One region of the Gordonia polyisoprenivorans genome, then DNA from elsewhere that is predicted to be linked to it. Evidence: riboswitches for the same ligand, from Rfam matches in the RefSeq annotation. Region 1 holds a riboswitch; the other holds the start of a gene.

Region 1 (4,173 bases):
AACTGGTGTCGCACATCGAGATGGTTGGTCGGCTCGTCGAGCACCATCACCCGCGGCTGCTGGGCGAGTACCCGCGCGATCAGCACCCGTTGCGCCTCACCCCCGGACAGCGAGGTGAAGACGCGGTCGGCGAGATGGCCGACTCCGGCGACACCCATGGCCTCCTCGACCGCCGCGGCGTCCCTCGCCCGGGATGTCCGCGCGATCGACCGATGCGGGAACCGACCGCTGGCGATCACCTCGGCTGCGGTGAAATCGAAGTCCAGCGTGGAACTCTGGGTGAGCGCGGCGACCTGACGGGCGTTGTCGCGCATCGAGATCGCGGTGACGTCGACGCCGTCGACCTCGACGTGGCCGACGGTGGGGCGCTGGGCGCGATACAGACAACGCAGCAGTGTCGATTTCCCGCTGCCGTTGGGTCCGATCACGCCGAGAAAACTCCCCGGCGCGGCGGTGAAGGTCACCTCACGCAGCAGCGTCACCGAACCGATGTCGACGCCGACCCCGTGATACCCCGCTGTGGTCATGTTCCCGACCTCCGGTGGCCGTCAACCCGTTTCATCGATCGACCACGCTGCGCCGGCGGTGCATGAGGATCAGGAACATCGGCACCCCGACGGCGGCGGTGATCGCGCCCAGCGGCAGTTCCTGCGGCGGCACGGCGGTTCGGGCGACGAGATCTGCCGCGACGAGGAACACCGCGCCGATCAGCGGAGCGATCACCACGAGTCGGCGATGGTCGGCGCCGACGAGTAACCGCGCGACGTGGGGAACGACGAGCCCGACGAAGCCGATCGCCCCGCACACCGACACCATCACGCCGGTCATCAACGCCGACAACGCGAATGCCATGACGCGGAACCGCGACGCCGACAATCCGAGGGATGCGGCGACCTCGTCACCCATGGCGAGCGCATTGAGCGAGCGCGCCAGGCTCGCCACCGCGATCACCCCGCCGACGGTCACGACGCCCACGAGGACCGCCGAATACCAGCTGGCCGCGGCCAGACTGCCCAGGAGCCAGAACATCACGCTGCGCGCGGCGTCGCCGGTGGGTGCGAGAAACACCAGCACGGTGGTCAGCGCCGAGAAGCCGTAGCCCACCGCGGTGCCGGTCAACACGAGGCGTAACGGTGTCAATCCGCCTGCGCCGGAGGCCATCCCGAACACGATGAGGGTGGCGAGCAGAGCTCCGGCGAAGGCGGCGACCGGCATGGCGTAGAGCCCGATGCCCGACAGGACGCCGAAGAGCACCACGCTCGTGGCCCCCACCGATGCGCCGGACGAGATACCGAGGACGTAGGGGTCGGCGAGCGGGTTGCGCACCATCGCCTGCACGACCACTCCGACGACCGACAACCCGGCACCCACCACCGCTCCGGTGATCACGCGTGGTACCCGGGAATCGATGACGATCCAGTACGCGGCGGCGTCGTCGGCGGAGATCGGGCCGCCGGTCAGCGCGGCCCACACGAAGCGCGGCACGTCGGTACCACCGACGTCGGCGGTACCGAACGCCACACCGGCCCACGCGACCACGAACAGCGCGAGCACACCGAGCGCCGCGAACACGCCGACACGCGTCCAGGTCGGCGCGGCCGGGGTGGCCTGCGGAGAGGTGTGATCATCCACTGTGGCACGGTCTCTCGTCGGGCGGAAGACAGCCGCGCACGACAGATCGGCGCACCGGCCATATCCCGCGAGGCAAGTGTCGACCACGGTTGCCCATGGCCACGGCGGCAAGTCTTCGGACTTCGGACCCGGCACCGAGATGCCACCTACCCGCGGCCGCTTCCCGGACCGTGAAGTCCAGTGCGAGGAGCCGCTGTCGTTTCCGTCACCGCTGCGGGGCAGCTCTGGATTCTCACCAGATTCCCTTTTCACCGACCGGCCCGTGTGGCCCGGTCGGAACCGACGCGCGCTGAGCGTAGCAGGCATCTCGCCGAGGCGTCGCCCAGGTCTTCACTCCCGCATCACCGACTCGTGGCCGGTCGTCGTCCGTGACGACACCGTGCGGTGATCGCCTCGACGCATGCGCTCCCCCAACCACGCTCCGCTACGTGTCACCCCGGACAAGGTGCTGCGCGCCGGCACGACCCGCCGTCGATTCCTCACCTGGACCGCGCTGTCCGCCGGGCTGGCCACCGCCCCCACCCTGTTCGCCACCGACGCCGCCTCCGCTCCACGAGTCCGAGGTGCCGGCCACCCGTTCACCCTGGGAATCGCCTCCGGCGACCCGCTCCCCGACGCTGTCATCCTGTGGACCAGGCTGGCGACCGACCCCCTCGCACCCGGGGCGGGTATGGGCCGAGACACCCACGATGTCGGCTGGGAAGTGGCCCGCGACGAACGGATGCGGATCGTCGTGGCGCGCGGGGTGACCCGCGCCGGCCCGAACACCGGGCACAGCGTGCACGTCGACGTCCGCGGCCTGACGCCGGGTACCGACTACTTCTACCGATTCCGCGCGCTCGGTGAAGTCTCCGAGGTCGGCCGGACCCGCACCGCGCAACGCACCGGAACTCCCACCGGCGCAATGTCATTCGCCCTCGCCTCCTGTCAGGCCTGGGCCGACGGCCACTACCCGGCGTTCGGTGACATGGCCCGCGAGGCCCCCGACGTGGTGTTTCATCTGGGCGACTACATCTACGAGAAGCCGATCCCGATGGGCGGCGGTGCACGCGATACCGCGGTGGTGCCGGCGTCGGCGTATCGCGAATGCCGTGACCTCGACGACTACCGCGAACGCTATGCCCTGTACAAACTCGACCCGAACCTGCAAGCGGCGCATCGGATGAGCCCGTTCATCACGATCTTCGATGACCACGAGGTCGACAACAACTGGGCCGCCGACATTCCCGAGGACGACCAACCCCTACCGCAGTTCCTGCTCCGCCGGGCTGCGGGCATGCGCGCCTGGTGGGAGAACACCGCCGTTCGGCTCGCCCCGCCCGGGCGCGGATTTCGTGCCTATCGTCGCTTCACGTTCGGCGATCTTGCTCAGTTCAGCGTCCTCGACACGCGTACTCACCGCAGCGATCAGGTCAACGGCGACAACGACACCGGGCAGAACGCGGCCACCGCCGACCCGCACCGCACCATCACCGGCGCAGCCCAGGAGCGGTGGATTCTCGACGGTCTCGCCGCGTCCGGCAGCCGATGGAACGTCCTGGCCCACCAGACGACGATCGCCGACCTCGCGCGCGAGCGTGACGGGGTCCGCGCGGTGAGCATGGACGGATGGAGCGGGTACGAGGCGTCGCGGGCCCGTGTCCTCGAGGGCGCCCGCGAACGCCGAACCGCCAATCTCGTGTCGATCGTCGGCGACATCCACCGGAATGTGGTGTCGGAGTTGCGATCCATCTACACCCGACCTGCGCCCACGGTCGGTGTCGAGTTGGCGGGCACATCCATCAGCTCCGGCGGCGACGGTGCCGACAGTGACGAGTCCGATCGACAACTCAAGGCCGCCTCACCCCACGTACGATTCGGCAACGCCCAACGCGGATACGTCCTGAACACGATCACCCACGACCGGTGGGAGGCGCGGTTCCGGGTCTGCCCGACCGTCAGCACCGCCGACGCCCGGCTCCACACCCGCGCAGTGGTGACCATTCCGGCCGGACGCCCCGAGGTCGAGGTGCTCTGAGCAGACCATCAGAGCAACTGTGCCCGCACCACATCTGCTGTGCGCCGCGCGATTCCGCGCACAGCAGCACCGACTGGCACCGTCCGGGCCGCCTCGACACGCTGGACGCATGAGCGAACACAAAACTTCCCCGCCCCTCCGCAAACGCACCGCCGAGAGCCTGCTGAACCAACGCATCCTGATGCTCGATTCGGCGCTCGACGACGAGATCGGCAGCGCGCTGTGCGCACAGTTGGTGATGCTGTCGGCACAGGATCCGGTCGCCGACATCGGCCTGTGGATCAACTCTCCGGGCGGCTCGGTGCCCGCGATGCTCGCCATCATGGACACGATGCGGATCGTCCCGAACGACGTGGTGACGGTCAACCTCGGAATGGCCTACAGCGCCGGGCAATTCTTGCTCTGCTGCGGTACCCGCGGAAAACGGTACATCTTGCCGCACGCAAAGGTGTTGCTGCACCAGGGATCTGCGGGGATCGGCGGGTACGCCCCCGATATCGAGTTGCAGGCCGACGACCTGCGCC
Region 2 (4,173 bases), 200 kb from region 1:
GGCCTTTCGACGATGTCCACGATCTGCGCAGCGCCTTCCAGGAGGCGATGCTCACCGGCAGCGACACCCAACAGCTCGACCTCATCCAGGCCTTCCCCGACCTCGGCGCCGAGGACGAGGAAACCGGCGAGCTGATCGCGGTCGACCACAAGGGTCTGTCGCACCTCGAGGAGACCGAGCACGAGAACGTCGTGAATCTCGCTGCCGCCTATCGGGAGCACTTCGGGTTCCCGTTGGTGATCTGCGCCCGCGAGACCGAGCGTTACGACCGCGTGCTGCGCAACGGCTGGTCCCGCATGGACAACTCGGAGACCTCCGAGAAGTCGTTCGCGCTCATCGAGATCGCCAAGATCGTCAACTATCGCTTCGACGATCTGGTTGCCGATGCCAACCCGCTGACGTCGGTGCGATTCGGCCGTCAGCCCGAACTCTCCTAGGCTGATCGGCGTGCGACGAGTCGACTGGCGCGGGTTGCCCAGTTTCAACGAGCTGACCGAACGGCAGGCCATCGGCACGCTCTACGAGTGTTGTAGTTCGTCGATCTGGGCGCTGCGTGTGGCCAAGGCCCGACCCTTCTCCGACGACGAGGCATTGCTCTCCTATGCCGATCTCATCCTGGCCGAGCTCACCGATGCCGACCTCGACGAGGCCCTGGCCGGTCACCCCCGGATCGGCGACCGCCCGGACAACGCGTCCTCCACGCGTGAGCAGTCCGGGGTGACCGGCGCCGATCCGGCGGTGTTGGTCGAACTCAAGGAGCTCAACAAGGCCTACGACGAGAAGTTCGGGCACGTGTACCTTGTCTTCGCCAATGGGCGGCCGGCGGCGGAGTTGCTGGCCATCCTCAAGGAGCGGATGCGCAACGACCCGGCGACCGAGCGGAGGGTGCTGCGGATGGAGTTGGCCAAGATCAACCGAAGTCGACTGCAGCGCATGCTCACCCCGGCGATCGAGTATGTTGACGACTGAGAATCGCAGGCGATCCACGAGGAGCGAACCACCGAGATGACCGGTCTGTCCACCCATGTCCTCGACGCGGTCTCCGGTGCACCCGCGGTGGGCGTCGTGGTCTCCCTGCAGGATGCCGCGGGCGGCGAAGTCGCCTCCGGCGTCACCGATTCCGACGGTCGCATCGCGCAGGTGAACAGCGACCCGCTCGTGCCCGGCATCTACCATCTGGTGTTCGACACCGGAGAGTGGTTCGCCGACAACGACATCCGGGGATTCTATCCGGAGGTCGACATCTGCTTCACCGTCGACGATCCCGAACGGCATCACCACGTCCCGCTGCTGCTGAGCCCGTACTCGTACTCCACCTATCGCGGTAGCTGACCGGGCGCGCACACCGGTATTCGGGGATATCCTCTATGCTCGGCGGTGCAGTTGGTTCGCCGCCCCGTCTGTCGTGGCCTCCGATGTCGTGGGGCCCCGCGTCCGGGTCCGGCGTCGTAAGAGGGAATCCGGTGCGAATCCGGAACTGTCCCGCAGCGGTATGTCGGAACGACCGCCGTCATCGAGCACTGGACGCATGCGTCCGGGAAGCGACGGCCACTAGGACCGCGACCTGATGGTCGCCCGCCGACGAGTCCGAAGACCTGCCTGCTGTACCGGCCGCGCCGCGGCCGGTGGCTCGTCGCCTCGTGGAATGGGCGCAGGTCGAAGCGAGTGCCAGGTGATGCGCGGATGCCGTGCACGTTCTCTCCGGCGTCCCTTCGGCACGCCCTGCAACGGCGGCGGACCGTCGGAAACCATTGCAGGAGTGCACCACCCATGTCCCAACGGACGACCCCGTTTTCCGCCACCGTGCTCGGCACACCACGCATCGGGCCACACCGTGAGCTCAAGCGCGCGATCGAGAGCTACTGGGCCGGGCGCATCGACGCCGCCGGCCTCGAGACCGTGGCCGCCGGGCTGCGGCGCGACACCATCGCGGCGCTCACGGCGGCCGGCCTCGACTCGATTCCGGTCAACACCTTCTCCTACTACGATCAGATGCTCGACACCGCCGTGCTGCTCGGCGCCCTGCCCGAGCGGGTCGCACACATCACCGATCCCCTCGACCGCTACTTCGCAGCGGCCCGCGGCACCGCCGACGTCACACCGCTGGAGATGACCAAGTGGTTCGACACCAACTACCACTACCTCGTGCCCGAGATCGGTGACGCCACCGCCTTCTCCCTGCACCCGGAGAAGGTTCTCGCCGAGGTGGCCGAGGCGCAGGCCGCCGGCGTGACCGCACGCCCGGTCGTCATCGGGCCGATCACCTTCCTCGCGTTGTCGAAATCCGCCCACGACACCGCAGACGAGGGCTCTCCGCTTGATCGCGTCAACGAGCTGCTGCCGCTGTATCTCGACCTGCTGGCCCGTCTCGCCGCGGCCGGGGTCGAGTGGGTACAGATCGACGAACCGATCCTGGTCACCGATGCCGCAGACCGCCTCCCCGCGCTGGCCGGATCGGTGTACTCGACCCTCGCGCAAGCGAACTCACGACCGGCACTCTGCGTCGCCACGTACTTCGGCGACGCCCGCGACAGTGTGCGCGCCCTCGCGCGCACCGGTATCGAGGCGGTGGCCGTCGATCTGATCGAGGGCTCGGTCGAAACGGTGGTCGGCGTTCCCGAACTGGCCGACATGCTCGTGGTGGCCGGCGTGGTCAACGGGCGCAACATCTGGCGAACCGATCTCGAGAAAGCGCTTGCCACCCTGGGCACCCTGCTCGGGTCGGCGGGGTCGTTGGCGGTGTCCACCTCGTGCTCGACGCTGCACGTGCCGTATTCCGTCGAACCCGAAACCGAACTCGACGACAACCTGCGCGGTTGGCTGGCCTTTGCGGCCGAGAAGTACCGCGAGGTCGCGATCCTGTCGGAGGCGCTGCGCCACGGTCGGCCGTCTCAGGCCGACGCGTTCGATGCCGCTGCCGCGGCACTGGCCACCCGCGAATCCGATCCGCGCGTGCACGATCCGGCGGTGCGTGAGCGTCTGGCCGCCCTCACCGACGCCGCACGCACGCGCGGCGATGCCTCGGCCCGCGCGGCTGCGCAGACCGAGCGGCTGAATCTCCCGCCGTTGCCCACCACGACCATCGGCTCCTACCCACAGACCTCGGCGATCCGACTGGCGCGCGCCGCGCTGCGCTCCGGTGGGATCGACGACGCCGAGTACGTCCGTCGGATGCGGGCGGAGATCGCCGATGTGGTTGCGCTGCAGGAGGAGATCGGGCTCGATGTGCTCGTCCACGGCGAACCCGAACGCAACGACATGGTGCAGTATTTCGCCGAGCAGCTCGACGGCTTCTTCGCCACCGCCCACGCCTGGGTGCAGTCCTACGGGACTCGGTGCGTGCGTCCGCCGATCCTGTTCGGCGACGTGTCCCGCCCGGCGCCGATGACCGTCGACTGGATCGCCTACGCCCAGTCGCTGACCGGCAAGCCGGTCAAGGGCATGCTCACCGGACCCGTCACGATTCTCGCGTGGTCGTTCGTGCGTGACGATCAGCCCCTGTCGGACTCGGCCGACCAGATCGCCCTCGCGATCCGGGACGAGACGATCGATCTCGAGCGGATCGGCATCGGCATCATCCAGGTCGACGAGCCGGCCCTCCGTGAGCTGCTCCCGCTGCGCGACGCCGACAAACCCGCGTACCTGGACTGGGCGGTGCGGGCATTCCGCCTGGCCACCTCGGGTGTCGACGACGCCACGCAGGTCCACACCCATCTGTGCTACTCGGAGTTCGGCGAGGTCATCGGTGCGATCGCCGAACTCGACGCCGATGTCACCTCGATCGAGGCGGCACGGTCGAGCATGGAGGTCCTCGCCGACCTCAATGCCATCGGATTCGCCAACGGCGTCGGGCCGGGTGTATATGACATCCACTCACCGCGTGTCCCCGACGTCACCGAGATCGAATCGTCGTTGCGCGCGGCGCTCGATGCCGTCGGGCCGCAGCGCCTGTGGGTGAATCCGGACTGTGGCCTGAAGACTCGCGGCACCACCGAGGTGACCGCGGCGCTGACGAATCTGGTCTCGGCGGCCAAAACCACTCGCGCACTGGCCAACTGAGCACGACAATCAGCTGAGCCGATTGCGGAGCGGGAGAGCTCGGGTGCGCGCCCCGGGTGCGCTCCGCAGTCGGTCGGCAGATGCCGTACCGACCAGTGTGAGGTCGCTTGTCGG

The links. Region 1 has a riboswitch for cobalamin ahead of J6U32_RS11445 (FecCD family ABC transporter permease). Riboswitches for the same ligand answer to the same signal wherever they lie in the genome.
Region 2: it holds a riboswitch for cobalamin, as region 1 does, so the genes downstream of both, metE (5-methyltetrahydropteroyltriglutamate--homocysteine S-methyltransferase) here and J6U32_RS11445 (FecCD family ABC transporter permease) in region 1, are expected to answer to the same signal.

The regions. Positions count from the first base shown of each region.
Region 1 is NZ_CP072203.1:2,540,079-2,544,251, reverse strand. It holds gene J6U32_RS11450 (ABC transporter ATP-binding protein) at 1-527, opposite strand, end outside; gene J6U32_RS11445 (FecCD family ABC transporter permease) at 559-1,632, opposite strand; cobalamin riboswitch at 1,722-1,931, opposite strand; gene J6U32_RS11440 (alkaline phosphatase D family protein) at 2,033-3,649, shown strand; gene J6U32_RS11435 (ClpP family protease) at 3,759-4,173, shown strand, end outside.
Region 2 is NZ_CP072203.1:2,741,116-2,745,288, reverse strand. It holds gene J6U32_RS12360 (solute carrier family 23 protein) at 1-437, shown strand, start outside; gene uraD (2-oxo-4-hydroxy-4-carboxy-5-ureidoimidazoline decarboxylase) at 448-969, shown strand; gene uraH (hydroxyisourate hydrolase) at 1,006-1,332, shown strand; cobalamin riboswitch at 1,436-1,602, shown strand; gene metE (5-methyltetrahydropteroyltriglutamate--homocysteine S-methyltransferase) at 1,771-4,059, shown strand.